Regions from separate parts of the Sphingomonas sp. PP-CC-3A-396 genome, predicted to be linked through region 3. Evidence: predicted binding sites of a transcription regulator. Region 3 holds the regulator's gene; each other region holds the start of a gene.
What was found. The regulator LexA, encoded in region 3, represses DNA repair genes until DNA is damaged. The targets are predictions, from matches to a motif close to GTTCCNCNCTTGTTCT.
Positions count from the first base shown of each region.

Region 1 (10,248 bases), on a different contig from region 3:
CACGCTGAACCATGTCGGGCCGGCTTCGGTCATGTGGAAGCAGTCCTCGATCCGCACGCCGTATCGGCCGGGAATGTAGATCCCCGGCTCGTCGGAGAAGCACATCCCCGCGGCGAGCTTGGTCGTCTCGCCGCGGACGAGGTTGACGGGTTCGTGGCCGTCCATGCCGATGCCGTGACCGGTGCGATGCGACAGGCCGGGGAGTTTATAGCCGGGACCATAGCCGAGTGTCTCGTAATAGCGGCGGACCGCGTCGTCGACGCTGCCCGCAGGCGCGCCGATCTTCGCAGCGGCGAACTCGATCTGTTGCCCGCGGGCGACTTGGTCCCAGGTCTTGCGCTGGTCGGCGGTTGCGGTGCCGTGCACCCAGGTGCGCGAGATATCGGATTGATAGCCCTGGACGGTGCAGCCGCAATCCATCAGCACGACTTGGCCATCGGCGACGCGGTGGATCTCGCGGCTGCCATGCGGATAAGCGGACGCCTCGCCGATCAGTGCGAGCGCGAACTCGGGGGCGCCGCCAAGCTTGCGGGTCGCGGCGTTCATCAGCGCGCCGATCTCGGGGCCGGTCATGCCCTTCTCTACCCGCGCGTAGGTCCAGCGATACGCGGCCAGCGTGACCTCGGTCGCCGCCTGCATCAGCGCGATCTCGGCGGGAGTCTTGATCATCCGGCAGGCGCGGACGACCGGGTCGGCGGATACGATCTTGGCGTCGGGCAGGACGCGCGCGAGACCGGCATAGGCGAAGTAGCGCACCTCCGCCTCCAGCCCGATCGGCCGCGTGGCAAGCTTCCGGTCGCGCAGGAACCCCGCGACGACGGCGAGCGGGTTCTCGTCCTCCTGCCACACCCGGACCTCGGCGGGGACGGCGAGCGTCTCGCGCACCGAGGGTTTCTCGAAGAACGGCGTGACGATGCACGGTTCGCCCTCGACCGGGAGGATCGCCAGCGTCAGCCGCTCGCTGGTGTGCCAACGGACGCCGGTGAAGTAGATCATCGACGATCCCGGCTCGATCAGGACCGCGCCGATGCCCGCCGCCTTCATCAGCGATTGCGCGCGGACCAGCCGCGCGGCGCGTTCGGCGGCATCGATCGGCCTGGTCGCGCCGGTGATGTCGGACAGCGCCGACAAATCGGGCTCGGCGGCGCGGAGGATCGCGCTGGTCGACAGCAACGGCGCCGCGATGGCGAGGCTCAGCAGGTCGCGACGCGAGGGGCTGAAGGCGGGCTTGTGGGGTGCGGTCGGCATCGCCGGACGATAGGGTCCTTGACCCGGGCGCCGCAATCCCCTTCCCTGTTAGCACTTCTCGGGAGCGATTAATGGCCAAGCGGCTAACCTATTACATCTTGTTCGGCCTCGTCGCGGGGATGGTCGTCGGCTGGATCCTGAACGCGTTGATCGACAACGGCACGCCCGAGTCCGCCGCGCGGTTGAAGGACATCGCCGGGTATTTCTCGATCGTGACGTCGCTGTTCCTGCGGCTGATCAAGATGATCATCGCACCTTTGGTGTTCTCGACGCTGGTCGTTGGGATCGCGCATATGGGCGATACCGGCGCGCTCGGGCGGGTCGGATTGCGCAGCCTGGGGTGGTTCATCTGCGCGAGCCTGTTGTCGCTCACCTTGGGGATGATCCTGGTCAACGTGTTGCAGCCGGGCGTCGGGCTGGAACTCGCGATCCCGCCGGCGACCGCGTCGAGCGGGGTCGATGCCGCGGCGTTCGATCTGGCCAAGTTCATCTCGCATATCGTGCCCGATTCGATGATCGCGGCGATGGCGGGCAACGAGATTTTGCAGATCGTCGTGTTCTCGGTGTTCGTCGGCGTCGCGATCACCGCGGTCGGCGAGAAGGCCGCGCCGCTGGTCAAGGCGATCGAGGCGCTGGTCGCGGTGATGCTCCAGATCACCAATTACGTCATGCGGTTCGCGCCGTTCGCGGTGTTCGCGGCGGTGACCGCGACGCTTGCCGAGCGGGGGCCGACCATTCTCGGCCAGCTCGGCTATTTCATGCTGACCTTCTATATCGGCCTCGCGTTGCTGTGGGCGATGCTGATCGGGATCGCGTTCCTGCTGATCGGGCCGCGGACGCGGTTGCTGGTACGGTATATCCGCGATCCGTTGATCCTGGCGTTCTCGGCGGCGTCGTCGGAGGCGGCGTATCCACGGACGCTAGAAGCGCTCGACCGGTTCGGCGTGCCGCCGCGGATCGCGAGCTTCGTGCTGCCGCTGGGCTATTCGTTCAATCTCGACGGGTCGATGATGTACATGACGTTCGCGTCGCTGTTCATCGCGCAGGCCTACGGCATCCACATGCCGATCGGGCAGCAGATCGCGATGCTGCTGGTGCTGATGGTGACGTCGAAGGGGATCGCGGGCGTGCCGCGCGCATCGCTGGTGGTGATTGCGGGGACGCTGTCGATGTTCAAGATCCCTGAGGCGGGGATCCTGCTGATCTTGGCGGTGGATCATTTCCTCGACATGGGGCGCTCGGCGACCAACGTGATCGGCAATGCGGTGGCGGCGACCGTGGTGGCGAAGTGGGAGGGCGGGCTCGACGAGCGCGAGCCAGCGGATCGGGACTTTCCGCATGCGCCGAGTGGGCATGGGCCGAAGGTCGACTTGGACAGCTACGAGAAGATCGGGCCGGGACAGGTTTGAGATGATTGGCGATGTTGAGCCGATGACGTCTCAAGGATGCGCCTTTACGCTGGCGGTCCACTGAAGAAGTACCCCCCGGCGAAGGCCGGAGTCCAGTTGGGGACGCCGATGGTGACCGCCGCGCCCCGTTACTACAACATTTCCAACTGGGCCCCGGCTTTCGCCGGGGTGGTGTTTGGGGAGAGGTCGTCTTCTTAGCCCCGATCTGGTTCCCGACTTGCGCTACTTAGGCGTAGGCGTAGGGGCCGCCTTTCTCGAGTCCTGCCTGATACGCTGGCCGCGCGTGTACCTTCGCCAGCCACGCGATCGTAGCGGGGCGGGACTCGTCAAGGCCACCGCGGCTGCGGGCGGCTTCGAGGGGGAAGCTCATCATGATGTCGGCGGCGGTCATCTCGCCGCCGGCAAACCAGGGGCGCTGCGACAGTTCGGCTTCGGCGTAGTCGAGGTGAACGTCGATCATCGGCTGGATCTTCTTGACCGCGACCTTGCCCATGATCGGGATGCGCGCGAGGACGAGCTTCAGCAGCAGCGGCGGCATCATCGAACCTTCGGCATAATGGAGCCAGAAGCGGTAGCGGAGCGCGTCGGTGCGGTTGGCGGGGGCGCCGAGCCTGCCATCGGCCTTGTCGACAAGATATTCGACGATCGCGCCCGTTTCAGCGACCACCTGGCCATCATCTTCGATCACTGGCGACTTACCGAGCGGGTGCACCTGCTTGAGTTCGGGCGGGGCGAGCATCGTTGCCTTGTTCCGCTCGTAGCGCTTGATCTCGTAGGGGAGACCGAGTTCCTCGAGCATCCAGAGGATCCGCTGCGATCGCGAGTTTTCGAGGTGGTGGACGATGATCATGCTGGGCCCCCTGTTTTTTATTCGGACGATTTGCGCGCGGTCCAGATCCAGGCGGCGGCGGGAAATTCCACCGTGTCGCCATTTAGGTACTGTTCGCAGACCCGAGTGAGACGCGCGATGTGGCACTCGCGTTCCTCTGGGGCGGCGTCGCGGATGGCGGATGCCGCGGGGCCGATGCGACGAAGATAATCGACGGCGTCGGTTACGGGGTCGGTGCCCTTCCCAGCCCGGTAGGCGAATTCGACTCGCTCGGGTGAAGCGGCATGCCAGCCTGATTTTTGCAGGATATTCGCGACGTAGGTCGGGTCGGCGAAGGCGAAGGGGCCGGGTGCGGTGGTTGCTGGCGCGTCTACATTGCCGCCGGTCGCGGTAATGGTTTCGGTGGCCCAGCGATTGGCGGCGCGGTCGGCGAAACAGGCGAAGACTAGCGTTGCGTCTGAAGCGGCGGCTTCAGCCAAAGTGGTGAAGGCGGTGACGGGGTCTGCGAAGAACATGACGCCGTGGCGGGAGACGTAGAGGTCGATTGGGGCGTGGTTCGGGGCGGCTGCGGCGATGTCCGCGCACTCGAAACTGGCGTTGGTTTGGGTTTCGGCACGGTGTTTGGCGATTTCGATCAGGTTTGGTGAGAGATCTATGCCGGTTATTTGCGCGTTCGGGAGTGCTTGTGCGGTGGCGAGTGAGGTTGCCCCGGCGCCGCAGCCTATGTCGATGATCTTGCGGGTTTGGGGGGTGGCGGCGGACAGGATCGCGGCGTTCAAATGCGGGGTCAGGTTGGTGAAGCTGCGGTCGGTTCGGCGCCATTCCGCGGCCCAGACGTCGCCTATTCTGCCGGTCCAGTCTTGGGCGGTGGTCATGGGCTGGGGTGCTTTTTGGTTGCGGTTCGGGGCGGTGGTTTGGAGTAAAGTATAGGAAGTGTAGACGCTGGCGTGGGTTTGGTGTTGCGAGATTTCGAGGGTTTCCCAAGCCTAGCACGCTGCTCTTCGTTTCCCAATTTCCCGGCGAAGGCCGGTATCCAGTCTGGGCTCCCGCCTTCGCGGGAGAACAAGAGGGTGCAAGATATCAAGCGTACATGGGCGTGTTGCCAAACACAGAGTTGATCATCCGACAAGGCTTGGCTCGGCACAGGACTCTATTTGCGGGGTCATACCAATTGGGCCCCGGCCTTCGCCGGGGTGGTATTGGGAGGTGGATTGGCGCCGTGTCAGTTCACCATGTCTTTGAACCACCCGCCGTGAGCATCTTTGGCGCAATGAGCCATGAGCCATGAACCGTGCGCGTGCCCCCCATTGCGAAGGCAATGGGTCCCTCCCTCTCCCCTGAGGGAGAGGGAAAGTAGCTTTAGGCATCGTCGCCTTCTTCGGGGCCGGCCATCATTTCCTCGGCGACCTTGTCGGTGCGCGCGCGGATCTGCTTTTCGAGGCGGTCGGCGGTTTCAGGGTTGTCCTTGAGGAAGGTCTTCGAGTTCTCACGGCCCTGGCCGAGGCGGACGCTGTCGTAGCTGAACCAGGCGCCGGACTTCTCAACCAAGCCCGCCTTCACGCCAAGATCGAGAATCTCGCCGAGCTTTGAAACACCCTGCCCGTACATGATGTCGAACTCGACCTGCTTGAACGGCGGGGCGACCTTGTTCTTGACGACCTTGACGCGCGTCTGGTTGCCGGTGACCTCTTCGCCGGCCTTGATCGCGCCGATGCGACGGATGTCGAGGCGGACCGAGGCGTAGAACTTCAGCGCGTTGCCGCCGGTCGTCGTCTCCGGGTTGCCGTACATGACGCCGATCTTCATGCGGAGCTGGTTGATGAAGATCACCATGCAGCGCGAGCGGCTGATCGAGCCGGTGAGCTTGCGCAGCGACTGCGACATGAGACGGGCCTGGAGGCCGACATGGCTGTCGCCCATCTCTCCCTCGATTTCGGCACGCGGCACGAGCGCCGCGACCGAGTCGACCACCAGCACGTCGATCGCGTTCGAGCGAACCAACGTGTCGACGATCTCGAGCGCCTGCTCGCCAGTGTCGGGCTGCGACACGATCAGTTCGTCGATGTTGACGCCGAGCTTCTTGGCATAGACCGGGTCGAGCGCGTGCTCGGCATCGACGAACGCCGCGGTACCACCGCCCTTCTGCGCTTCGGCGATGACGTGGAGCGCGAGCGTGGTCTTGCCCGAGCTTTCCGGCCCGTAGATCTCGATCACGCGGCCGCGCGGCAGGCCGCCGACGCCGAGTGCGATGTCGAGCCCGAGCGATCCGGTCGAGATGACCTCGACCTGCATGGTTTCCTTCGAGCCCAGGCGCATCGCCGAGCCCTTGCCGAAGGCGCGGTCGATCTGCGCGAGCGCGGCGTCGAGCGCCTTCTGGCGGTCGTTGGTTGCGGTTGCCATGCCGGTGTCGATCACTTTCAGATTAGCGGCCATTGATAAGCTCCCATCGCTAAAGCAAGCGCGCGTGCCATTCAACGCGTCAATCGCCATGTATTCTCTTTGTTCTTGTGGAACAAGTGGGGAACGGTGGTTTGTGCGGAAAGATTTAGGGCTTGGTCGTGGTCACGGATGCGCTGGGCACGGCGCCACGAAATCGGCCGCCTTAATATATGATCGGTCATCATCCTCGCGCAGGCGTGGATCCATAGCCTGAAGGCCAGCGATCCTATTGCGACGCCAACCAGTATGGGTTCCCGCCTCCGCGGGAATGACGGGGTGGGGGCGGCGATCTTTGATCGAAATTCGGTCAGTCTTTCTTACGAGGGTGGGCTTATTCGGGCTCGCATTTGATCAGGCGAGCGTCGTTGCGAGGGTCCACCAACCGCGGGCTTTTGCGGCGGTGGCGGCGGCGTCTCTGGCCTCGAGGGTTTCGAACAGAGCGAAGCAGGTGGCGCCAGAGCCGGACATTCTGGACAGGAGGACGCCGTGCGCTGCGTCGAGAAGGGTGCGCACTTCCGCGATTTCGGGGGCGAGCGCTAGCGCGGGGGGCTCGAGGTCGTTGCGGCCTTCGAGGGCGCGAGCGAGGAGGTCACCTTTGGAGATCGGGCCTCGGTCCTTGCCGTCCCAGGTTTTGAAGACAGCGGCGGTGGAGACGGCGACGCCGGGGTTCACGAGGAGCAGTGGCGTGCCGACGAGACCTTCGATCTCGGTAAGCGTGTCGCCCTTGCCGGTGCCGAGCGTGGTGCGGTTGGCGAGGCAGGCGGGGACGTCTGCGCCGAGCTTTGCGGCGATGTCGTGAAGGCGGGGGTCGGTTGACGGGACGCCGTGGAGTCGGGCCAGCGCTCGGAGGGTGGCCGCGGCGTCGGCTGATCCTCCGCCTATGCCCGAGGCGATCGGGAGGTGCTTTTCGAGAGTTATGGCGTGGTGGGTGTTCGGAGCGAATGCGGTGGTGAAGGCGTCTGCGGCAGCGGTTACGAGATTGCCGTTCCAAGGGGCGCTGCCTTGAGTGGCGTTGGGCAAGCCGTGCGCGTCTTCATTGTCCGTTCCCAATTGGGCCCCGGCCTTCGCCGGGGGGGTGTTGGGGGTTGGGAGGAGTGCGACGGCGAAGGGGCCAGTTATGGTGAAGCTATTGGTTTGGGCGGCTTCTACCGTGATTAGGTCGCCGTCGGTGGCGAAGGCGAAGAGGGTTTCGAGGTCGTGATAGCCGTCGGCGCGGCGGCGGCGGACGTGGAGGGCCAGGTTGATCTTGGCGGGCGCGGATTCGGTTATGGCGGGCATTGCGGGGTCTCGAGGTTTTGCGCGGACTTGGCCGGCGTTCGGCGTTGTGCATCGGCTTAGCCACAAAACATCCGTCATCCCAGCGGAGGCCGGGATATCGTGGTTTGGCAGGCGGCGCGTGCCTCTTGGGATACCCCAGCTTTCGCTGGGGCGACGGTTTTTGGGTAGTGTGGGGTCCTTCCCTCTCCCCGGTGGCAGAGGGACTTAGCGCCGGGTTTTTGGGGGGAGGCCGTTGGCGATCTTTGCGGTTATGCGTGCGGTATCGGCGGGTTCGGCGGTGAGGAGCGCGGCGCGCCAGGCGTAGCGGGCTTCGTAGTTTCGGCCTGTGCTCCAGTATGCGTCGCCCAGGTGATCGGAATTTTCGGCGTTGGTGGGTTCGGCTTGCGCGGCGGTTTCGAGCAGCGGGAGCGCACGCGCGGTGTTTCCCGAGAGGTGGTAGGCCCAGCCTAGCGAGTCGGTGATCGAGGCGTTGGTGGGGTCGAGGTGGCTGGCGCGTTCCAAAAGCTTTATCGAGGCGGGGATGTCGTCGCCGTGCTCGACTTGCGCGAAGCCCAGATAGTTGAGCGCGAGCGGTTGCGCAGGGCCTCGAGCGACGGCTTTTTCCAAAGCGTCGCGCGCTTCGGGCCAGCGGCCGGCCTGGTCGAGCGCACCGCCATATTGCAGCCACGCGCCCCATGTGCCGCCCTTGTCCCCGTCGGCGGCGATGATGCGCTGATACCAGGTCGCGGCTTCGGCGGGGTTGCCGGTGGTCAGCAGCAAGTCCGCATAGCGTTGCCAGTCGGCGGGCTCCGCGCCCTTCTGGTCGACGCGGTTCTTGGCGGCGGCAAGCGCCTCGCCATCGCGATCGGCGTTCGACAGGATGTCGATGCGCTCGGCGGCGGCGGCCGCGGCGGACGGGCCCTTCGGATCGATCTCGTCGAGGACCGCGAGCGCCCGGTCGACGACCTTGTTGCGGGCGAGCGCGTCGGCGAGGAGGATGCGCGCGCCGTCATAGCGGGGGTCGGCGCGCAGCGCGGCCTGCGTCAGCGCGATCGACAGCGGAGAGGGTTCGCCCGCGGCGAGGTCGCTGGCGAGGCGGGCGAGCAGCCGCGAGACGCCGATCGCGAGCGGTTGCTTGGCCGGCGCCGCGGCGATCAGCACGCGCGTCTCGGTGGCGAAGCGGTTGGCGACGGGGTCCTTCGCGGCGGTGGCAAGCGACGGTTCGGGGTCGCGACCCTCGGCGTGCGCGACCCAGGCGTAGAGCGAGGGCGCGAGCACCACGAGCGGGCCGGTGGCGAGCGTGGCGATGGCGGCGCTTGCAGCCTTCGTGTCGTCCTGCCGCGCGGCATCGGCGAGCGGGAGCAGCGCGGCATCGGCGGGCGCCACGCCAGCCTTGCCCAGCACCGCGGCGGCGCGCGTCGCGAGCGGCATGTCGCCCGCCTCCAGCGCCTCGCGGTAGGCGCGGATCGCGACGATGGGATCGGCAGGCGATGCCGCCAGCACCTTAGCATAGCTGGCGGCGGCGAGGTCCGGCCTGCCCGCGGCGTCGGCGGCGCGGGCTTTCAGATAGGCGGAGAGATCACCCGTCCCGGCCGTGGCGGGAGCCGCCAGGACGAAACCGAGTGCGAAGAATACTGGCTTACATATTGGGATAATTGGGGCCTCCGCCGCCCTCGGGTACGACCCAGTTGATGTTCTGGGTGGGGTCCTTGATGTCGCAGGTCTTGCAGTGGACGCAGTTCTGCGCGTTGATGACAAACTTCGGGTCGCCGGTTTCCTCGCCGACCACCTCGTAAACGCCGGCCGGGCAATAGCGTTGCGCGGGCTCGTCGTACATCGGCAGGTTGTACGTAATCGGTACCGCCGGATCCTTGAGCGTCAGGTGGACCGGCTGGTCCTCCTCGTGGTTGGTGTTCGAGATGAACACCGACGAGAGACGATCGAACGTCAGCACGCCATCAGCCTTCGGATAGACGATCGGCTTGACGAGGTCCTTGCGCCACAGGCTCTCGTGGTCGGGATGGTGGTGCATCGTGAAGGGCACCTTGATGCCCAGATGCTCGAGCCACATCGTGATGCCGGCGAGGCCCGAACCGATCAGATCGCCGAACTTCTTGACCAGCGGCGCGACGTTGCGGACGACCGACAGCTCCTTCTTGACCCACGACTTCTCGAACGCCTCGGGATAGGCGGCGAGTTCGTCATGGCCGCGCTGCGAGACGATCGCCTCGACCGCGGCTTCGGCGGCCATCATGCCGGACTTCATCGCGGTATGCGTGCCCTTGATCCGTGGCACGTTGAGGAAGCCGGCGCTGTCGCCGATCAGCGCGGCGCCGGGCATCACGAGCTTGGGGATCGACTGCAGCCCGCCGTCGCTGATCGCGCGTGCGCCGTAGCTGACGCGCTTGGCGCCCTTGAGGAGCGCGGCGATCTCCGGGTGCGTCTTCCAGCGCTGCATCTCGTGGAACGGCGAGAGATGCGGGTTGGTGTAGTTGAGCCACGTGACGAAGCCGATCGAGACCTGGCCGTTGGCCTGGTGATAGATCCAGCCGCCGCCGTTCGAGCCGTCGGTTTCGGACAGCGGCCAGCCCTGCGTGTGGATGACGCGGCCGGGCGAGTGGAGCGCGGGATCGATGTCCCACAGCTCCTTGATGCCGAGGCCGTAGACCTGCGGATCGCTGTCCTTGTCGAGCGCGAACCTGGCGATCAGTTGCTTGGTCAGGTGACCACGACAGCCTTCCGAGAAGAAGGTGTACTTCGCGTGGAGTTCGAGACCGGGCGTGTAGTCGCCCTTGTGCGTGCCGTCGCGCGCGACGCCCATGTCGCCGGTCGCGACGCCCTTCACCGAGCCGTCGTCGTTGAACAGGATTTCGGCGGCGGCGAAGCCTGGGAAGATCTCGACGCCGAGTTCCTCCGCCTTGCCCGCGAGCCAGCGGCAGAGGTTGCCGAGCGAGCCGGTGTACGTGCCCTTGTTGTGCAGGAACGACGGCGTGACGAAGTGCGGCATCTCGCTCTTCTTCGTCTTGCTGAGGATCCAGTGATGGTTCTCGGTGACCGGGACCTCGG
Region 1 is NZ_SLYF01000007.1:213,792-224,039, reverse strand. It holds gene C8J40_RS15085 (Xaa-Pro peptidase family protein) at 1-1,248, opposite strand, end outside; gene C8J40_RS15080 (dicarboxylate/amino acid:cation symporter) at 1,320-2,657, shown strand; gene C8J40_RS15075 (glutathione S-transferase) at 2,884-3,507, opposite strand; gene C8J40_RS15070 (class I SAM-dependent methyltransferase) at 3,525-4,265, opposite strand; gene recA (recombinase RecA) at 4,846-5,919, opposite strand; gene C8J40_RS15060 (4-(cytidine 5'-diphospho)-2-C-methyl-D-erythritol kinase) at 6,277-7,203, opposite strand; gene C8J40_RS15055 (tetratricopeptide repeat protein) at 7,408-8,685, opposite strand; gene C8J40_RS15050 (electron transfer flavoprotein-ubiquinone oxidoreductase) at 8,822-10,248, opposite strand, start outside.
Region 1: the regulator LexA is predicted to act here: its motif matches at 5,996-6,011, upstream of recA (recombinase RecA).

Region 2 (10,248 bases), on a different contig from region 3:
CCATGCCCGATCCGCTCCCGAGCCCATCGACGACTGCGCTACGGGCGCCACCCCGGGCGCCGGCACATGCCGGGGTCCAATGGTGGACCGTCGCGCTGTTCTTTGCGGCGGCGATCATGCCCATAATGCTTATTCAGGCGATGGGCGCGTGGTTGCCGACCCTGTTCGTGCGAGACCGCGGGATCCTGCCCGCCCAGGCGGCAATGCTGTTGGGGGCCATCACGCTCTTCACCGCGCCCGCTGGCCAGCTTGCGGGCGGCTGGCTGATGACGCGCTATGCATCGTGGCACGGTCATGTCCCGGCGATCATCCTGGTCAGCTTGATCGCAACATTGCTGCCGCTGGCGGTGCTGGTCTGGGCGCCGGGATTGGCGGGGGCGGCCGTCGGCGTGGCGATCGCGAACCTTACGCTCGGGATCGCATCGTTTTGCGGGCTGTTCGGTGTGCAAATGCTCAGTCCGGTGTCGGCACGCATCACCATCAACGGCATCTTCTTCGCGCTGGTCACGCTGGTCGGCGTGGGTATCGGACCGTTGCTGACGGGGGCGCTGGCGACTTTTGCCCATAGCGGTCCTGCCACGTTCGGGGCCGGCACCATGTCCCCGACCGGGGCGCTCGGCACCGCGTTGTTCACGACGGGCGTCATCGCAAGCTGCGTCTGCGCCATGGCGGTCGGTGCGGTACGATATCGCTATCGCCAGCACTGCGCCGCATGACCAGTCCCGAAACACCCGAGCGGGTCGCGTTCGACAGCGAGGCGTTGCCACCGGACGAGCGGATGGATCGCTATCGCGCATTATATGCGATCGGCGCCGACGTTACGCAGGTCGGCCCCAACCCGCGTGCGACATTCGAGGCGTGGCGACTGGACCGCGCGCTGCTCTACAACCGGCGGCTGAACGACATAAGCCATAGTCGGAGCGAACAGCGGGTCGGGCACGACGGGTTTACGCACTGGACTGTCACCCTGGTATTCGAAGGCCTGTTGCAGGTCGATTTCGGCGATGGCATGCAGGATATCAGGGCCGGCGAGATCGTCCTGATCGATGTCAGCCGCGCGACACGCAACATGATGCGGGACGCGCGGATCGCGACGCTGGCGATCGCGCAGGACCGGATCGAGGAGACCGTAGGGCCGATCGGCGCGCTCCATGGGCGCGTGCTGGCCGCCGATCATTGCCGGCTCTACGCCGATTTCGTCCGGTCGCTGCTATCCAACCTGCCAACGATGAAGACGTCGTCGCTCCCGGCTGCGACCTCCGCGCTGTGCACGCTGTTGAAGGTTGCACTGGAAGCCTATGGTCTGCATGACGCAGTGGTCGAAGGCAGCCGCGACGGGCGGCGGCTTGGTCAGCTTCGCACATTGGTCGACGGACGGCTGGGCGACCCGACCTTCGATCCCGAGACGGCGATTGCGGAAAGCGGCGTCTCGCGCGCAACGCTGTACCGGATGCTGCGACCGCAACGCGGGCTCGCGGCCTTCATACTTGCACGTCGCCTGGAGCATGTTCGGCGGGCGCTCTCCAACGCCGCTGAACGGCGCTCATTCGCAGACATCGCGCTCGATGCAGGGCTCGTCACCGAAAGCCATGCGAGCCGCGCATTCCTGGCTCGCTACGGGCTGCGGCCCGGCGGCTATCGTGCAGCGATCGCCACCGCCATCGCCGAGACAGATCCGATCGAGCAGATGCGGTTATGGCAGCAGGAACTGCGCTGATCTGCACGCGAAAGGTTTAGCCGCGCGCGGTCCAGGCCAGCCACAACCAGCCGCCGATCAGCAGCGCCCCGCCGATCGGCGTGATCGCCCCGAACCAGCGCGGTGCCCCCAGCGCCATCGCGTACAGCGTCAGCGCGAAGATCGCCGCACCGATCACGAACAGCCATGCCGGCCCCCGCGCCTCCATCCGGATCGCGACCAGTGCCGCGACGACGTGGACGAGTTGATATTGCGCGCCGGTCTTCAGCCACTCCGCAGCCGATCCGCTTGCGCCATGCGCGCCGAACGCGCCCGCCGCGACTGCGATCGCCCCCGACAGGGCGGCAAGGATGGCGATAATCATGGCGTATCATTCCCCCAGGGAAAGCGTTTGGCAGTCTCGGCGCGCGCCGCGCGCATATCGCCCGAATCGATCTGGAGCTGCAACCGCTCCTTGTCGCGCGACCGGTACACCTCCTCCGCGCGGTCGATATCGGTCGGCGACACGTCGAGCCCGCGTAGCGCCAGCCGCGCCATCTTGACCGCGGACTCCATCACCTCGCGCACCACCGCCGTCGCCGACGTGTTCTTCAACTTCACCAACGCGCGGCGATCGAACGCGCGGACATAGATCGCGGCCTTCGGGAACGCATCGTGGACACCCTCGATCGTGTCGGGATCGAGCTGGTCGCCGTCCATGCAGAAACAGATGATCTCCGCCTCCGCCGCGCCCGCCTGTCGCAACAGGTCGAGCCGCGTGCCGTCACCGTAATAGACCTTCGCACCGAACTCGCCGGCGATGTCGATCATCTCGATATCGGTGTCGATCAACGTCACCGGGATATCCTGCGCGAGCAGCATCTGGCCGACCGTCTGGCCGAACCGCCCATAGCCGACGATGATCGCGTTCGCGCCGTCGACCTTGGGCCCGTCGCGCTCCTGCCCCTCGGCGATCGGCTCGGTCCGGAAGCGTCGCGTGATCCCCATCAGGAACGGCGTCGTCGCCATCGACAGCGTAATGATCGCGCCGAACAGGCTCGCCGCCTGCGGTTCGATCAGCAGCCCGGCCTGCGCCTGCGCGAACAGCACGAAGCCGAATTCGCCGCCTTGGCTCAGCAGCAGCCCGAGCGCGAACGCCTGCCGCCACGTCATCTTGAACGCCATGCCGATCAGCATGATGACACTGGTCTTGGTGAGGATCAGCGCCGCCGCCATCGCCATCACGAAAAACGGCCGCTCGGCGATCGCGCCGAGGTCGAGCACCATCCCGACCGCGAGGAAGAACAGGCCTAGCAGGATCGAGCGGAACGGCTCGACATCGGCCTCCAGCTCATGCCGATACGGGCTGTCCGCGAGCATGACGCCGGCGATGAACGCCCCGAGCGCGGTCGACAGCCCGAGCCATTCCATGATCGCCGCGCTGGCGATGACCGTGAACAGCCCCGCGAACACGAACATCTCGCGCTCGCCGAGATTGCCGATCAGCCTGAAGAACGGGCGTAACAGGAAACGCCCGGCGATCACCAGACCGACGACAGCGAGCACGGTATAGACCGCGAGCAGCCAGCCCGGCGGCGCGTTGGCATCGGCCGGGTTGCGGCTCATCGCCGCGACGATCGTGATCAGCGGCACGATCGAAAGGTCCTGGAACAGCAGGATCGAGAAGGCGCGCTCGCCGAACGGCGTTCGCATCCGCCCCGACGAGCGCAGCATCGGCAGCACCTGCGCGGTCGACGACAGCGCGAGCGGGAGACCCAGCGCGAGCGCGGCGGGGAGCGAGAACTTCGCGCCGATCCAGACGATCGCGGTGATTGCGAGCCCGCAGATCGCGACCTGCAAGAGGCCGAGCCCGAAAATCTCCTCCTTCATCCGCCACAAGCGGGAGGGATTGAGTTCGAGTCCGACGATGAACAGCAGGAGCGTGATGCCGAGTTCGGCGAACCCGAGCTTAGACTCCGCATCGCCGACCAGTCCCAGCACATGCGGCCCGACGACCGCGCCCGCGACCAGGTAACCCAGCGTCGCACCGAGCCCGAGCCGGCGGAACAGCAGCACGAACATCAGGCCGAAACCGAGCAATACGACGCCGTCACGGAGCAGCGACGGGGCCGTACCCTCCGCCATCAGACTTTCGCCTTTGCAGCGGTGTCGGCAGCCTCGGCGGCGGCTTCGAAGGCGAGCCGGATCGAGGGGTGGCGCGCGGTATAGTCGAGCGCGGGGGTGAAGATATCCATCCCCGGCCAATCGGGCGCATCGCCTTCTCGGGCAAGCCACGCGGTCAGCGCGTCGCGGGTCGCGGCGAGTTCGGCAGGGGTGCGGCCGAGGATGTTCGCCGCGAGCAACGACGACGACGCCTGCCCCAGCGCGCAGGCACGAACCAGCAGGCCGACCTCGCTGACGCGACCTTCGCCGTCCACCGCGACGTCGATCGTCACGCGGCTGCCGCAGATCGGCGAGCGTTTCTCCGCGGTTGCCATCGGCTCGGGGAGGCGTTCGTGATACGGGATCGTCGCGGCAAGGCGGAGGATCTCGGCGTTGTAGAGGGGCGCGCTCATGGCTTTGGTTCGCTTGCGTTATCGGATTTGGAGGGCGGCGTGCGGGCGCCGAATACGGGCTGACCGCGACGACGGCGGTCGACGAAATCGGCGATGCCCGCGCTGGTCGCGTTGAGCAGCGGATAGGTGCGTGACCGCGTCATCCATTCGGGGCGGCGCGATGGCCCGCCACTCATCGTGTCGATGACCAGCGTCGCGAGCAGGAAGACGAGGCTGGCGAGGATCAACCCTTTCAACGCCCCGAAACCGAAGCCAAGCGCACGGTCGACCGGACCAAGGATCGAAGTCCGCGTCCGCGCCCCGATCGCGTTGGCGACCAGCCGCCCGCCGATATAGGTGACGCCGGTAATGATCGCGAAGGCGAGCACCGCGGCGCCACCGACCGTCCCGATCATCGGCGACAGCGCCGCGGCGAGCGGGATGTGGAACAGCTTCAACATCGCCACCATCGCCACCCAGGCGAACATCGACAGGACTTCGGTGACGAACCCGCGGATCAGCCCGAGCACCGCCGAGCCGGCGACGGCGAGCAGGACGACGATGTCTAGGGCGGAAAGGTTCATGGCTTCTGGAATAGGGACGCGGGAGGCGAACCGCTAGTGCGGGTTGCGCTCGACGATTCTTAGCGGTTCAAGCCGAAAACACCGTAGCGTTCGCGCCACGCGGCGACTTCGCCCTGCAGATGCCTGGGCGCTGCCTCTCCCGAGAGGACAAAGCCAGCGACGTCGTTGTCGGGATGCATCAGCATTTTCTCCGCCCCGTCGCTGAACCACACCGGGACTAGCTGGTCGCACACGGCGTCCAATACCGCCGCCGCCATGCCGTTCGCGATCGCATCGCTGCCGGCGAGCAGACGGACATGGATCGAGACGCCTTCGAGACAGGTCTGCGGCTTGTCGACGAAATTGAGCGACACGAGCAGCCCGGACCGGTCGGGCCGAGCCGCGTCGGGCAGGCTCGCAACCCGTCGCCAGACGCAGAACCACGTCCGGCAGATGCGCGGGCGAACCGCATGGATACCGCACCCCTGGTCGCAGAGGTGAATACACGGCGTTCCCGCGGGTTTCGCGAACTCTGGCGTCTTCACCGTCAGTTCGGTGCAGCACGCGGTGCAATCACCGCACTCGCGATTGAGAAGGATCGGTCCCAGCAGCGTGGTTTCCACGTCGGCATGTGGTTGGGTCGGGATGTCACGCCGATCCACGGTTCAATTCCCTTCGGAATCCACCGTGAAGACCATCGGCTTGCCCCGAGACATCGGCTCCCATCCCGCGGCCAACGCCGCCCGCACCCCGCGGGTGATCGTCGCATCGTCGATCTGAAGCCGCCCGCGCGGTAACCCCTTCAACAGGCGTTTCGGCGCGGGGAACTCGAGCAGGGCTTCCCGTTTGGCGTCTTCCTGCAACAACGAGATCGTCATGCCCTTCCAGCCCTCGGCATCCGTGTGCTGCGGCTCGCGCTCGAGATTCCAATCGTATCGGGTGCCATCGACCTCGACGGTACCGGTATTGCTTTTCGTGTTCGCCATGCGGGCGCCATAGCATGGCTGTCGCGAGAGGCCATGCGCTCGCCGCATGACCGAACCTGCCGCGACTATGGTGCTGTGTGCGGTTCGATCGACTGATGACCGACAACGGCCATCACCGCCCCACCCCGGCGAAGGCCGGGGCCCAGTTGGAAAGGTCGTGGTAATTGAACGCAGCGGTCGCCAGCAACGTCCCCCAACTGGGCCCCGGCCTCCGCCGGGGTGGGACTTCATCTATTGGGTATCAGTGCCAAACGAGTCCACGATGACGCGGTACGCTGATGGGAACGCAGCGCGCACCCCCCCGATCGGACCTTTCGCACGGCCCAGCACAATCACCACCGTTTCCCTGTTCTCCCGCGAAGGCGGGAGCCCAGTCTGGATTCCCGCCTTCGCGGGGAAACAAGGTTTTAAGCGCCTACCCCCGCCCCATCATGTGATCGACGAACGAGGCAAGCGTCTTGAACCCCGATAGCTTCATGCCGCTCTTCTCGCCCGTCATCGACGCAGGGACCAAGGCGCGCTCGAAGCCGAGCTTGCTCGCTTCCTTCAACCGCAGCGGACCATGCGCGACCGGGCGGATCTCGCCCGACAGCGCGACCTCGCCGAATGCCACCGCATCGACCGGCACCGGCCGCTCCGACATCGCCGAGATCAACGCCGCCGCCACTGCCAGATCCGCCGCGGGGTCCTGCACACGGTAGCCGCCCGCGATATTGAGATACACTTCGGCGTTGGAGAAGCTCAGCCCGCACCGTGCCTCCAGCACGGCCAGGATCATTGCCAGCCGCCCCGAATCCCAGCCCACGACGGCGCGCCGGGGCGTTGCGCCCGACGCCAACCGGACGGTGAGCGCCTGGATTTCCACCAGCACCGGCCGCGTCCCCTCCAGCGCCGGGAACACCGTCGCCCCCGTCATCGCATCATCGCGGTGTGTCAGGAACAGCGACGAGGGGTTGCCGACCTCCGCCAGTCCCTCGGTCTGCATCGAGAACACGCCGATCTCGTCGGTCCCGCCGAAGCGGTTCTTGATCGCGCGCAGGATGCGGTACTGGTGGCTGCGCTCGCCCTCGAACGACAGCACCGTGTCGACCATATGCTCGAGCACGCGTGGTCCCGCGATCGAGCCGTCCTTGGTAACGTGCCCGACCAACACCACGGCGGTGCCGCGTTCCTTGGCGAACCGGATCAGTTCCTGCGCCGACGCCCGGACCTGGCTGACCGTCCCTGGAGCGCCCTCGATCAGGTCGGAGTGCATCGTCTGGATCGAATCGATCACCAGCATCGCGGGCGGCTTGGTCTGCAACGTCGTCAGAATGTCGCGCGTCGAGGTCGCCGCAGCGAGCTGCACCGGCGCATTGCCAAGCCCCAGCCGCCGCGCGCGCAACCGCACCTGATCCGCCGCTTCCTCGCCCGAAACATACGCGACCGATTGCCCCGCGAGCGCCATCTTCGCCGCGGCCTGCAACAGCAGCGTCGACTTGCCGATCCCCGGATCGCCGCCGATCAGCGTCGCCGAACCCTCGACGAACCCGCCGCCCAGCGCACGGTCGAGTTCGGCGATCCCGGTCGCCATCCGGTCGGGCAGCTTGATCTCCGCATCGAGCCCGACGAGTTGGATCGCGCGGCCGCCGGTCTGGAGGTTATGCTTCGAATGGAACGGCGTGGCGGCGGTGTTCGCCTCCTCGACCAGCGTGTTCCACTCGTTGCAATCGGCGCATTGCCCCGCCCAGCGGTGCGACACCGATCCGCAGGACTGACATACATAACGCTTCTGGGGTTTCGCCATGCGCCGATGTACGAGAACGATACGGGAACATCAATGGCCGGCATACGACCTATGTTGCGGATTTAGTGGCGCTTGACGGCGCACGGCGTTATCCGCGCGATGATGCACGCCACCGACCTGCGCATCGCCCTGTTCAGCGGCAACTATAATTACGTCCGCGACGGCGCGAACCAGGCGTTGAATCTGCTCGTCGGTCATTTGTTGTCGAAGGGCGCGACGGTGCGTGTCTATTCGCCGACCAACGCCAAGCCGGCCTTTCCGCCGACCGGCGATCTGGTCGCGGTGCCGTCGTTGCCGCTGCCGGCGGGGCGTGGCGAATACAAGATGGCGCGCGGGCTGCCCGCGGCGATCCGCCGCGATCTCGACGCGTTCGCGCCAAACATCGTCCACGTGTCAGCGCCCGATTTTCTTGGCCACCGCGCGATCAGTTATGGACGACGAAACGGCATCGCCACGGTTGCGTCGCTGCACACGCGATTCGAGACGTATTTCCGCTATTACAAGATGGCGTTCTTCGAACCCGTGATGGTGAAGATCCTCACGCGCTTCTACAACCGCGTCGACGAAGTGCTGGTGCCGGGGCGCGGCATGGCGGAGATCGTCCGCGACTGGGGCGTGACGACACCGACCGCGATCTGGTCGCGCGGCGTGAACCACGACCGCTTCACGCCGACGCGCCGTGATCTGGAGTGGCGGCGCGCGCGCGGGATTGCCGATGGCGAGGTCGCGGTCGGTTTTCTCGGGCGGCTGGTGAAGGAGAAGGGGCTCGACGTCTTTGCGGACGTGATCCGAACGCTGGAACAGCGCGGGGTGCGTCACAAGGTGCTGGTGATCGGCGAGGGTCCGGCGCGCGACTGGTTCGCCGAGCGCGTGCCGGGCGCGGTCTTCGCCGGGTTCCAGTCGGGTGACGATCTCGGCCGCGCGGTCGCGTCGATGGATGTGTTCTTCAATCCGAGCGTGACCGAGACGTTCGGCAACGTGACGCTGGAGGCGATGGCGGCAGGTGTGCCGGTGGTCGCTGCGCGCGCATCGGGCGCGGTCGGATTAGTCGACGACGGCGTGACCGGCTTCCTCGTGCCGCCGACGGACATCGCAGGATATGCCGACGCAATTGGGCGGATTGTTTCGGAGCCGGGCCTGCGCGAGACGATGGGCTGGGCCGGACACGACAAGGCCGCCGGGTATCTGTGGGATACGATCAACCAGACAGTGCTGGATACGTATCTCGAGGTGATGGCGCGGCGGGGTGGCTAAGTTGTCTGCCACGTGTACCTTTCGAATTCACCTTCCCCCCGCTCCCCTCCCCGTCACCCCAGCGAAAGCTGGGGTATCCCTGTTGGCGGGCGCCGCGACCCGAATCGGGAGATCCCAGCTTTCGCTGGGATGACGATCGAGGGCCGGGATGACGGTTTGGGGGACGATGTCAGACCGTCGCCCAATCGAACGTCAGCGGCGCCTCGCGGAACGCAAACCGGTCGAGGTGGCTCGACACCACCCCGCGCATCCGCTCGACGTCCTCGCCCTCCGGCACGGTCAGCGCGACGTCGAGCGTTTCGCTGTCGGCGCGCATCTCCAGAACCGCGCCGTTCGGAAAGGCGATCCGGCCCTCTTCCTCCGAGAAGGTGACCTCCATCTTGTGGCTCCAATGCTTGGCGAGCTGCTGGAGATACTTGCTCGCCGAATGCGTCGGCACGCGTGCGACCGAGACGCTCACTTGAGCCGCTCGATCTTCTGCGCCGCCTCGTCGAGCAATGCTGCGACCTCATGTAGCGTATCCTCGTTGACGTCCTCGCGCATCAAGCGGTGCTGGAGCACCTGCCGCAGATTGCCCATAGCCCGCCGGATCGGCGCGCCATCGGTCCGCTCGGACTCCGCCCCGACCGCCGCCAGCCGCGCGAACAGCCCGTCCACCACGGCCGCATTCTCGGCCAGATGCGCGCGACCCTCGTCGCTCGCTGCAAAGCGCTTCTTCGCGCCTTCCGACTGCTGCTCCTCGATCAGCCCCATCTCGTCGAGCATGCTGAGCGTCGGGTAGACGACGCCCGGGCTCGGCGCATAGCCACCCCCGGTCAGCCCCTCGATCTCACGGATCAGGTCGTAGCCGTGACGCGGTGCGTCCGCGATCAGCTTCAGCATGACGAGCTTGAGTTCGCCACCGTCGAACAGCCGCCGGCCACGCCCACGTGGGCCACCACCCTGCTTCCACGCAGCATGCTCAGGTCCGTGGTCGCGACCACCATGCCGGTGACCGTCGCCACGGGGGCCGCCGGTCCAAGCTCCATATCCAATACCAAAACGCATTTGAGTGTTCTCCGATATATCTTTATTCATGAGCTGAGATATATCGCAGACTGTTTCGGGTTCAAGAGGTGCGTCGAAAAATTCGCTTTTCCATTTGTCCGTCATCCCCGCGGAGGCGGGGACCCAGACCCTCGGACCGCTCGGCTGTTCGGTGCGTCAGCCGGTATGGATCCCCGCCTGTGCGGGGATGACGAGCGAGCATGGGTGCAGCCAACGGATGGGCAAACCTCTCCCCCGCCCCTATCTTCCGCGCATGGCCGACCTCTTCGCGGGCTTCGAACCCGCCGCCCCTATCGAAACGCACCCCGAAAACGCGCCGCTCGCCGACCGCCTGCGCCCGCGCACGCTGAGCGAGGTGGTCGGGCAGGATCACATCACCGGC
Region 2 is NZ_SLYF01000007.1:19,484-29,731, reverse strand. It holds gene C8J40_RS14275 (MFS transporter) at 1-716, shown strand, start outside; gene C8J40_RS14270 (helix-turn-helix domain-containing protein) at 713-1,717, shown strand; gene C8J40_RS14265 (DUF423 domain-containing protein) at 1,734-2,060, opposite strand; gene C8J40_RS14260 (cation:proton antiporter) at 2,057-3,820, opposite strand; gene C8J40_RS14255 (iron-sulfur cluster assembly scaffold protein) at 3,820-4,251, opposite strand; gene C8J40_RS14250 (CvpA family protein) at 4,248-4,814, opposite strand; gene C8J40_RS14245 (YkgJ family cysteine cluster protein) at 4,874-5,455, opposite strand; gene C8J40_RS14240 (hypothetical protein) at 5,459-5,779, opposite strand; gene radA (DNA repair protein RadA) at 6,195-7,565, opposite strand; gene C8J40_RS14230 (glycosyltransferase family 1 protein) at 7,668-8,819, shown strand; gene C8J40_RS14225 (DUF2218 domain-containing protein) at 8,989-9,279, opposite strand; gene C8J40_RS14220 (PadR family transcriptional regulator) at 9,276-9,866, opposite strand; gene C8J40_RS14215 (replication-associated recombination protein A) at 10,120-10,248, shown strand, end outside.
Region 2: the regulator LexA is predicted to act here: its motif matches at 7,579-7,594, upstream of radA (DNA repair protein RadA).

Region 3 (10,248 bases):
AGGCGATGCCGGCCGCGATGCACGCGAACGGGTTGGCGCCCGACGAACCGGCGAGACGGACGGTCGAGGTCGACGCGTTCTGCTCGTGGTCGGCGTGGAGGATGAAGATGCGGTCCATCGCCTTTTCGACGATCGGGTTCACGACATACTTCTCGGCGGGGACGCCGAACGTCATCTTCAGGAAATTGCCGGTGTAGCTCAGCGTGTTGTCCGGATAGACGAACGGCTGGCCGACGCTGTACTTGTACGCCATCGCGGCAATCGTCGGCATCTTGGCGATCAGGCGGTGCGACGCGATGACGCGCTGTGCCGGATCGTGGATGTCGGTCGAATCGTGATAGAAGGCCGACAGCGCGCCGACGACGCCGCACAGGATCGCCATCGGATGCGCATCGCGGCGGAAGCCACGGAAGAACTGCGCGAGCTGCTCGTGCACCATCGTGTGGCGCGTGATCGTGGTCGAGAAGTTCGCCAGCTCGTCTTCGTTCGGCAGTTCGCCGTTGAGCAGGAGGTACGCGACTTCCATGAAGTTCGACTGCTCGGCAAGCTCGCCGATCGTGTAGCCGCGGTGCAGCAGCGTGCCTGCGTCACCATCGATATAGGTCAGCTTCGACTGGCACGACGCCGTCGAGGTGAAACCCGGATCATAGGTAAAATTATCCGTCTGCGCGTACAGCTTGCGGATATCGATGACATCGGGTCCGACCGTACCGGACATCACCGGATACTCGAAATCCTTGCCGTCGACCTTGAGGGTTGCGGTCTCGCTCATGCTTGTATCCTTCCTCGAAATCTTATCAGCTAGCCATCCGGTCGGCGATCCGGCCAAGGCTCTCGTCGCGCCCGAGCAAATCGAGCACATCGAAGATCCCCGGCGACGTCTTGCGTCCCGTCAGCGCGGCGCGAAGCGGCTGTGCGACCTGGCCGAGCTTGACGCCCCGCGCTTCGGCCACGCGCCGTACCGCGCCTTCGAGCGCCTCCGTATCCCACGTGGCGAGCGCGTCAAGTTCGGCATGGACATTGACCAAAATCGCACTCGCTTCACCCTGCAAAAGGCTCGCCGCGGCGTCATCCATCGCCAGAGGACGCTGGCTGAACAGGAAATTCGAGCCTTCAGCCAGTTCGTTCAGGTTTGCGGCACGCGGCTTCAGGACGGGCATCGCGCGAGTCAGAAGATCGAGTCCGCCGGTCGGCAGGTCGTGGCCAAGACGATCGGCGGCGAGCTGCGCCAGCCGCGCATCGTCGGCTTCGCGGATATAATGGCCGTTGAGGTTCTCGAGCTTCTTCAAATCGAAGCGCGAGGGCGACTTGCCGACGCCCGACAGGTCGAACCACTCGACCGCCTGTTCGCGGCTGATGATCTCGTCGTCGCCGTGACCCCAGCCGAGCCGGAGCAGGTAATTGTCGAACGCCTCGGGCAGGATACCCATCTCGTCGCGATACGCTTCGATACCGACCGCGCCGTGACGCTTCGACAGCTTGGCGCCATCGGGTCCGTGGATCAGCGGGATGTGCGCGTAGATCGGCTCGGGCCAGTTCATCGCGCGGTAGATCGGCAGCTGCCGGAACGCGTTGTTGAGGTGATCGTCGCCGCGGATGACGTGCGTGACGCCCATGTCGTGATCGTCGACGACGACGGCGAGCATGTAGGTCGGGGTGCCGTCGGAGCGTAGCAGGACGAGGTCGTCGATCTCCTCGTTCTTGACCGTAACGGCGCCTTGAACGCGGTCCTCGATCGTGACGGCGCCTTCCTGCGGCGCGCGCAGGCGGACGACGTGGGGGAGGTTCGGCGCTTCGCTCTCGGGACGATCGCGCCACGGGCTGCGGATGCGGAGCGGCTTCTTCGCGGCCTGTGCCTCGGCACGCATCGCGGCGATCTCGTCGTTGGTCATGTAGCAGCGATAGGCATGCCCATTTGCCACCATCTCGTGTGCGACCTGGGCGTGGCGCTCGGCACCGGCGAACTGCATGACGACGTCGCCGTCCCAGTCGAGCCCGAGCCAGCGCATGCCGTCGATGATCGCGTCGATCGCCGGCTGGGTCGAACGGACCCGGTCGGTATCCTCGATGCGCAACAGGAACTTGCCCCCGTTCGCCTTTGCGAACAGCCAGTTGAACAGCGCGGTGCGCGCGCCGCCAAGATGCAGGAACCCCGTCGGCGACGGAGCGAAACGGGTAACCACGGGTGCGGCCGAAGCGGCGGTGCCCGTATCAGATATTGCGCCCAACCGCGGGTGCTCCCAGACTGATGAAACGATGGAGAAACGATGGCCATGACAGCCGTCGCCGCCCCTAGCATGCGTCCTTGGCGGCGACAAATGGGCGTGCCGCGATGGGGGGCTGTCGTCGGGCTTGCCGTGGAACGCTGGCTCGAGGCGGAGCGCGACCAGTTGGTGTTATGGCTGCCGGTAATGCTGGGCGGCGGGATCGCTTTGTGGTTCGCGCTGCCCGATCCGGCGGCGTGGTGCGTGGCAATACTGCTGCTGGTGGCGAGCGGGTTGGCATGTCTGGCGGTCGGGCAGGGTGGCCGTGCGGCGCGGTCGCTCGCGATTGGGTTGCTGACGGCGGCGCTGGGTCTGGGTCTCATCTGGGCGCGATCAGAGTCGGTGGCGCGACCAGTGCTGGGCGGACCGTCGATCGCGAGTTTCTCCGCGAGGGTGGAGGCTATTGAGCCGCTGGTGGCGCGGAAGCTGGTCCGGCTGACGCTGCTGCCGATCGGGAAGGGCGCCGAGACCGACGGGCAACCGGTGACCCTGCCATACCGCATCCGCGTCAATCTGGCGGAATCGGATGCGCCGAAGCTGCTGGGAACGGGAGCGGTCGTGCGTCTGCGGGCGCGGCTGATGCCGCCGCCGCTGCCCGCGGTGCCGGGCGCCTACGATTTCGCCCGAGTTGCTTGGTTCGGCGGGATCGGCGCGACAGGAAGAGGTTTCGCACCGGTGGTCGTGACGACGCCGAGCGAGTCGGGAGCCGGCATCCGCGTCGCGCTGTCGCGCCATATTGTCTCGCGACTGGATGGCAGCGCGGGCGGGATCGCCGCCGCACTAGCCACCGGCGACGTCGGCGCAATCAGCGAGGAGGATTCGGAGGCGATGCGCCGCGCTGGGCTCGCGCATCTGCTGTCGGTGAGCGGATTGCATATTACGGCTGCGGTAGCCGCGACGATGCTGATCGTGTTGCGTCTGCTGGCGCTAAGCCCTTGGCTGGCGTTGCACGCGCGCTTGCCTCTGATCGCTGCGCTGGCGGGAGCGGCGGCGGCAATCGGCTATACGTTGCTGACCCGTGCGTTATAGGAGTCAAACCCTTATTTTTGGCAGATTTGCGCGGCCACTGAATGTCCGGGATTGGAGGAAAGCGGGTCTTCGCGGGATCGCATGATCGGGGTCCGCTATCGACAGAAGCGGACCCGTATCGAACGAATCAGGCAGGAAAATGAATTCCGCACAATTTGTTGCCGTCGGGGTCACGAAAATAGGCCAGCTCGATGGTGCCCATGGAGGCAGTTTCGCGCGGTCCCGGCGGAGCTTCTATCGAGGACCCGCCAGCGGCAACGGCGGTATCGTGAAGCTGCTTCACCTGTTCGGGCGAGTCGCAGGAAAAGGCAACGGTGCTGCCGTTAGCGACGCTTGCCGGTTCGTCGTTGATCGGCTGGCTGACGATGAAGTTGGTTCCGTTACCATTGTTGTAGATCAGACGGGTATGGCCGCTGTCGGCGATGTTCCGCGTTCCTTCGCCTGCACCCAGGGTGGCGAGCACCGTGTCGTAGAAGCGCTTTGACCGTTCGATGTCATTCGATCCGACCATGGTGTGAAAAAGCACAGACACTCTCCTGAAGGCTGATCGACTTTCGATCGCTATTAGCAGTCTCACCTAACTGGCGCGTAACCCGCAGTCACCCCGGCCCGTGGAATGTCCGCAAGTGGGCGTCAGCGGACGTTCGAGAAAATCGCGCGGCAGTAGGCTACGGCTACAACGCCCTGACCGGAAGCCAGGTTCCGACGATTCGGTCGTGCGTGGCCGCGCTGCTCGTGCTGGCAGCTCTCGCGATGGGGCGTGAGGCGATGACCTTGCGCCTCGTCGCGGCGGGGGCGGCGTGCGTCATGCTCGTGCTGCCCGAATCGGCGGCGGGACCGAGCTTCCAGCTTTCGTTTGCGGCAATCACCGCAATCATGGCGCTGCACGAGCACCCTTCGGTTCGCACGTTTTTCGGGCCCCACGACGAGGGCCGACCGCGCCGCCTCGCTCGCGGGGTAGCATCGCTGCTTATCACCGGGCTGCTCGTGGAGTTCGCGCTGATGCCGATCGCGGTATATCATTTTCACAAGGCCGGGCTGTACGGCGCGTTCGCCAACATCATTGCGATCCCGCTGACGACGTTCGTGGTAATGCCGTTGGAAGCGCTGGCGTTGCTGCTGGACGCCGGCGGGCTGGGTGCACCGATATGGTGGTTGGTCCAGCGCTCGCTCGATGCGCTGTTGTGGCTCGCGCATATCGTTGCCAGCGCGCCAGGATCGGTGCGGTCCTTGCCCGCTATGCCGACGGCGGCGTTCGCGTTGATGATCGTCGGTGGCATCTGGATCGCCTTGTGGCGAACGCGGTGGCGGCGGCTCGGGCTGGTACCACTGGCGATCGGCGCGGTCTGGGCGTTGACGACGCCCGCGCCGGATGTTCTCGTGACCGGCGACGGGCGCCATGTCGCGGTGCGGACGGCGGCGGGGCTTGCGATGCTGCGCGATCGGGCCGGCGACTATACGCGCGACATGCTTGCAGAGAATGGTGGCGTGGATGGCGAGCCGCTGCTGCTGGCGGACCAACCCGATGCGCGGTGCAGCCGCGATCTTTGCGTTACCGATATCGGCGCGCGGGGACGGATGTGGCGCATCCTGGCGACCCGCAGCGACTATATGGTGCCGATTGCTGAGTTCATTACCGCTTGTCACGGCGCCGATGTTGTCGTCAGCGAACGCGGTCTGCCGAAGCGGTGCGTACCGCGGTGGCTGAAACTGGATCGTCGTGTACTCCGGCGTACGGGCGGCGTCGCGCTGACCTTGGGAAGCGGGACGGTCGTGACCATCCTGAACGCAGGCGATCGTCACCCCTGGCGCGATCCGCCTCTCCTCGAACGCACCGCGTACGCGTTCAGGCCGCGCCATGATCGGTTTCACGGTACTGTATCGGCGTTTCGCGCCGGCCAAGGCCGTCAAAAATAGAACTGTTCACGCGAAGGCGCAAAGGCGCGAAGGTGATGCCGCTTGGGAGGCCTTAAACCTCCATGAACGATAAGCCGACGTCAGTTTTTTGCCGCCAGCGAAAGCCGGTAGGCGCTGATCCAGGCACCATATCTTCGCGCCTTTGCGCCTTCGCGTGAACAAGATCTTTCGTTTTCCCGTGCGGTCACAGCGAGACGAACTGGTTCACGCGGAGACGCGGAGAAGGTTGTTGTATGACGGGGTGGCTCGGGCTGGGGACTGTTTAGTCTTCCTTCCGAAGACGTTTGGAGGTGCTTCGTTTTCCCTAAGCGCAACCCCTCCGCGTCTCCACGTGAACCAATTCTTCGGCCGCGCTGGAGATTGAGGACGAGATGTTCGCGCAGAGGCGCAGAGACGCAGAGATTGGGCATTCGAGTCGAGAACGCGACTATGCATCAGAGCGTGAGAGGGGCTTCCGGACGCTTGGGGGCCGGTTGGGCGTGTCGAAAAACTAGTCGCTTTTCGACACGCCCAGTACATCTCGCTTAACTTGCTTAAGAGATCCGGCCGCTGTTGTCGGCCGGAGAAGCGACTTGGCTTAAGGCTAGGCTGTCGCTTTTCCTGAGCAACCAAAAACCGAGACCGACCTGCGTCGTGATGACGCAGGTCGGTCCCGGCAGTTCAGTCGTAGCGGCGGAGGATGCCGGAGAGTTTGCCTTGGACGCGGACTTGGGCGGGGGCGTAGCGTTGGGGATCGTAGGCTCGGTTTGCAGGGTCGAGACGGACCATGGCGCCTTCGCGGCGGAAGTATTTCAGGGTGGCTTCGCTGTCTTCGATCAGGGCGACGACGATCTCGCCGTCTCGGGCGGTCTCGGTGCGGCGAATCAGGGCGTAGTCGCCGTCTAGGATACCGGCCTCGACCATGGAGTCGCCGGAGACTTCGAGCGCATAGTGTTCACCCGAACCCAGCAGTGCGGCGGGGACGGCCAGCATCGTGCTGCCTTCGAACGCTTCGATCGGGACGCCGGCGGCGATGCGGCCGTGGAGGGGGATCTCGACGACGTCGTTCGCTGGCTGTGGCGCGGTAGCGGGCGCGGGCTTTACGTTCGACGCCTTTGATGGCGCCTTTTTCTCGGCACGCTCGGGCATGCGAAGCACTTCGAGTGCGCGCGCACGGTTCGGCAGGCGGCGGATGAAGTTGCGCTCCTCGAGCGCGCTGATCAGACGGTGGACGCCCGACTTCGACTTGAGGTCGAGGGCGTCCTTCATCTCCTCGAACGACGGCGAGACGCCGGTTTCGTTGAGGCGATCGTTGATGAAGCAGACGAGTTCGTGCTGCTTGCGCGTGAGCATGGCGGTTCTCCGTCCGGAACAGACTGGGAACTTCTATGGAACATAATTAACGCCGTCAAGCGTCCGTATCACGCGATCACGAGGATTTCCGCCGATTCGCCTCTCTTTGCAACCGGAGCGTTGCCGGGGCGGACGATGAGGCAGGTCGAGCGGGCCAGCGTTAGCAGCATTGAGCTGTCCTGGATCGTCGAGGCATAGGCTTTGCCGTCGCGCAGCTCGGCGCGGAGATAGTCGGTGCGGGCGTTGTTGGCGGGGAGGTCTTCGCCGAGCAGCGCGTGGGTCGACTGGGGGAGCGGATCGCGTGCGCCGGCCATGTGCGCGACGACGGGCTTCACGAACAGCGTCGCGGTGACGAACGCGGAGACCGGGTTGCCGGGGAGGCCGAGGACCATCATCTCGCCGATCCGGCCGGCCATCATCGGCTTGCCGGGGCGCAGCGCGATCCGCCAGAAGTCGATGGTGCCGCCGGCGGCTTCGATCGCGGGGCGGACGAGGTCGTGGTCGCCGACCGACGCGCCGCCGGTGGTGACGAGCAGGTCGGCCTCGACGCTCGCGAAGGCTTCGCGGAGGATCTCGAGATTGTCGGGCAGAATGCCGAGATCGATGATGTCAACGGGCATGTCGGCGAGCATCGCGGCGAGCATGATGCCGTTCGATTCGGGGAGCGCTACGCCGTCGGTGGTCGAGCCGGGGGGGACGAGTTCGTCGCCGGTGGCGGCGACGGCGACGCGGACGCGACGGTTGACGGTGAGGGTGCCGTGGCCGCCGGTTGCGGCGACGGCGATGCGCGCGGGGCTGAGGCGATCGCCGGCGGCGATCAGGCGGGTGCCGGTGGAGAAATCGAGGCCCTTGCGGCGGGTGTTGCGGCCAAGTGTCGGCGGGCCTTCGCCGGCGAGGATCAGGGTTTCGCCGTCACGCTCGGCTTCTTCCTGGACCATGACGGTGTCGGCGCCTTCGGGCATGGCGGCGCCGGTGAAGATGCGGGTGGCCTCGTTGGAGGCGACATTGCCTGCGAAGGGGCGGCCGGCGGCGCTTTCGCCGATGACTTTCCAGGGGCCTGGGAGGTCTTCGAAGCGGATCGCGTAGCCGTCCATGGCCGAGAGATCCGCCGCGGGTTGCGTCCGGCGGGCGAGGATGTCCTCGGCGGCCCAGCGGCCGGCGGCTTCGCGTAGCGTCACGGTCTCGTGGCCGACGCGAGGGGCCATGGCGAAGAGGCGGGACTGGGCTTCGGCGACGGGGACTAGGGTCATGCGTAAGGCTCTGTTTCTGGGCGGTTCGGAAAAGTGAAGTATAGGAAGTGTAGACGCTGGGAGCGTTTTGGCGGTTTGTTCTTTGGGCGATGTATGGGGAAGCGCGGGGCGTGGGGGTAGGTTCCGTGCTTTGCCATGGGTTTGATATGTAGGACAGGCGTTGTTGGCTAAGCGGGGCGCGGAGAGCTTAGCCGCCATGGCGATGTCTGGGCGGGCAGATATCGAACGTTAGCTACCGCCTTCTTGTTCTCCCGCGAAGGCGGGAGCCCAGGGCTGGGTCCCCGCCTTCGCGGGGAAACATAAATTTGGCGGTTGTCGTGCTTCGCTACTGCGACCTTCCCAACTGGGCCCCGGCCTTCGCCGGGGTGGGGTTTTGATCTGTGTGAGGACTTCCTCGACAGTAACGGCGAGTGTGAGGTCGTCGTTGCTCGCCGTCTCTGAACCTCTGGCCAGCGCGGGTTCATCCTTTGCGGGGCTATGTTTGGGGGAAAGAGACACCAGATCAGCATGATGACACGCAATCAGCCTCGGGCGAGAGACAGGATCGGGGCGGCGGTGGGCGCCGTGCTGTTGCCGGGGGTGCTGGGCTATGCGCTGCTCAACGGGCTGGTGGTGACGATGCCGGCGGTGGTCAGCGATGCGTTGAAGGTGTTCGATGCGGCGCCGCCTCCGCCACCGCCGCCGCCTGAGGAGAAGGTGCGGCCTAGGCCGTCGCCTAGCCGCAAGCCGGAGGGGGCTGCGTCGCCGCCTAATTTGAAGTCGAAGGCTACCGAGGTAGTGGCGCCGCCGCCGGTGGTGCCGGTTGTGGTGCTGCCGCCTGTCGTGGTTGCGGAGAAGGCCGGGGTGGGGGCGCAGGCTACGGCGGGCGCTTCGGATGTGCGCGGGCCGGGGACGGGGAGTGGCGGGATCGGCAATGGCACCGGGAGCGGTGGGTATGGCAATGGCGACGGCGGGGGTGGTGAGGAGACGCCGCCGCGGTGGCGCAAGGGGCGGCTAAAGGATTCGGACTATCCGCGCGAGGCGGCCGAGACGGGGATCCGGGGGCGGGTTTCGGTGCGGTATCTGGTCCAGACCGATGGGCGGGTGTCTCGGTGCCGGGTGACCCGGTCGAGCGGGAGCCGGGAGTTGGATGCGCTTACGTGCCGGTTGATCGAGGAGCGGTTTCGGTATGAGCCTTCGCTCGATGCGGCGGGGCGGCCGGTGGAGTCGACGATCGTGGAGGATCATGAATGGGCTATGGGTGGGGATTGAAGTCCCAGGCTAGGCGCGTTCTGCTTGGCTTGCCCTCACCCTCGCCGCCTTTGGCGTCTATCCCTCTCCCCGTTGGGGGGAGGGTTTTCTTCTACGCGGCCCAGTTGCCGGATTTGCCGCCGGACTTTGCGCGGACGCGGATGTCGGTGAGGACCATCGTCTTGTCGATCGCTTTGGCCATGTCGTAGATCGTCAGGAGCGTGACCGTGGCGGCGGTGAGCGCTTCCATCTCGACGCCGGTCTTGCCTTCGGTCGAGGCGGTGGCGGTGGCGGTTACGCCGGTTTCGTCCACCACGAGGTCGATTTCCACCTTGGTCAGCGGGAGCGGGTGGCAGAGGGGGATCAGGTCGCTCGTGCGCTTGGCGGCCATGATGCCGGCGACGCGCGCGACGGCGAGGACGTCGCCCTTCTTCGCGGTGCCGGCGCCGATCGCTGCGGCGGCTTCGGTGGACATGGTGATGCGGCCTGAGGCGACGGCTTCGCGGGCGGTGACCGCCTTGCCACCAACGTCGACCATTCTTGCCGCGCCGGCTTCGTCGATGTGCGTCAGGCCGGTCATCCGACGAGAGCGCGCGTTGCCGCTTCGACATCGTCCTGGCGCATGAGTGCTTCGCCGATCAGGAAGCAGTGAATGTCGTGCTCGGCCATCGCGTCGAGTTCCGCGCGCGTCGTGAGGCCGCTCTCGGCGACGAAGGTGCAGTCCTTAGGCGCCTTGCCGACGAGGTCGTAGGTGCGCTGGAAATCGACCGAGAAGTCGCGCAGGTCGCGGTTGTTGACGCCGATCAGGCGCGACTTGAGCCGCAGCGCGCGCTCCATCTCGTGTGCGTCGTGGACCTCGACCAGCACGTCCATCCCGCATTCGAGCGCGGAGGCCTCGATCTCGGCCATCTGGATGTCGTCGAGTGCTGCGACGATGATCAGGATGCAGTCGGCGCCGATCGCGCGCGCTTCGGTCGACTGCCACGGGTCGACCATGAAGTCCTTGCGCAGCACGGGGATCGAGACGGCGTCGCGCGCCGCGGTCAGGTAGGCGTCAGAGCCCTGGAACCACTTTTCGTCGGTCAGCACCGAGAGGCAGGCGGCGCCTCCGGCTTCATATGCGCGGGCGTGGGCTACGGGATCGAAGTCGGCGCGGATGAGGCCTTTCGACGGACTCGCTTTCTTGACCTCGGCGACGAGCGCGTAGCCGGTCTTGGCGTCGAGCG
Region 3 is NZ_SLYF01000004.1:120,980-131,227, reverse strand. It holds gene C8J40_RS08975 (citrate synthase) at 1-772, opposite strand, end outside; gene gltX (glutamate--tRNA ligase) at 798-2,183, opposite strand; gene C8J40_RS08965 (ComEC/Rec2 family competence protein) at 2,268-3,293, shown strand; gene C8J40_RS08960 (VOC family protein) at 3,421-3,819, opposite strand; partial or broken gene C8J40_RS08955 (ComEC/Rec2 family competence protein) at 3,966-5,210, shown strand; gene lexA (transcriptional repressor LexA) at 5,871-6,542, opposite strand; gene C8J40_RS08945 (molybdopterin molybdotransferase MoeA) at 6,611-7,792, opposite strand; gene C8J40_RS08940 (energy transducer TonB) at 8,348-9,043, shown strand; gene moaC (cyclic pyranopterin monophosphate synthase MoaC) at 9,135-9,602, opposite strand; gene trpC (indole-3-glycerol phosphate synthase TrpC) at 9,599-10,248, opposite strand, start outside.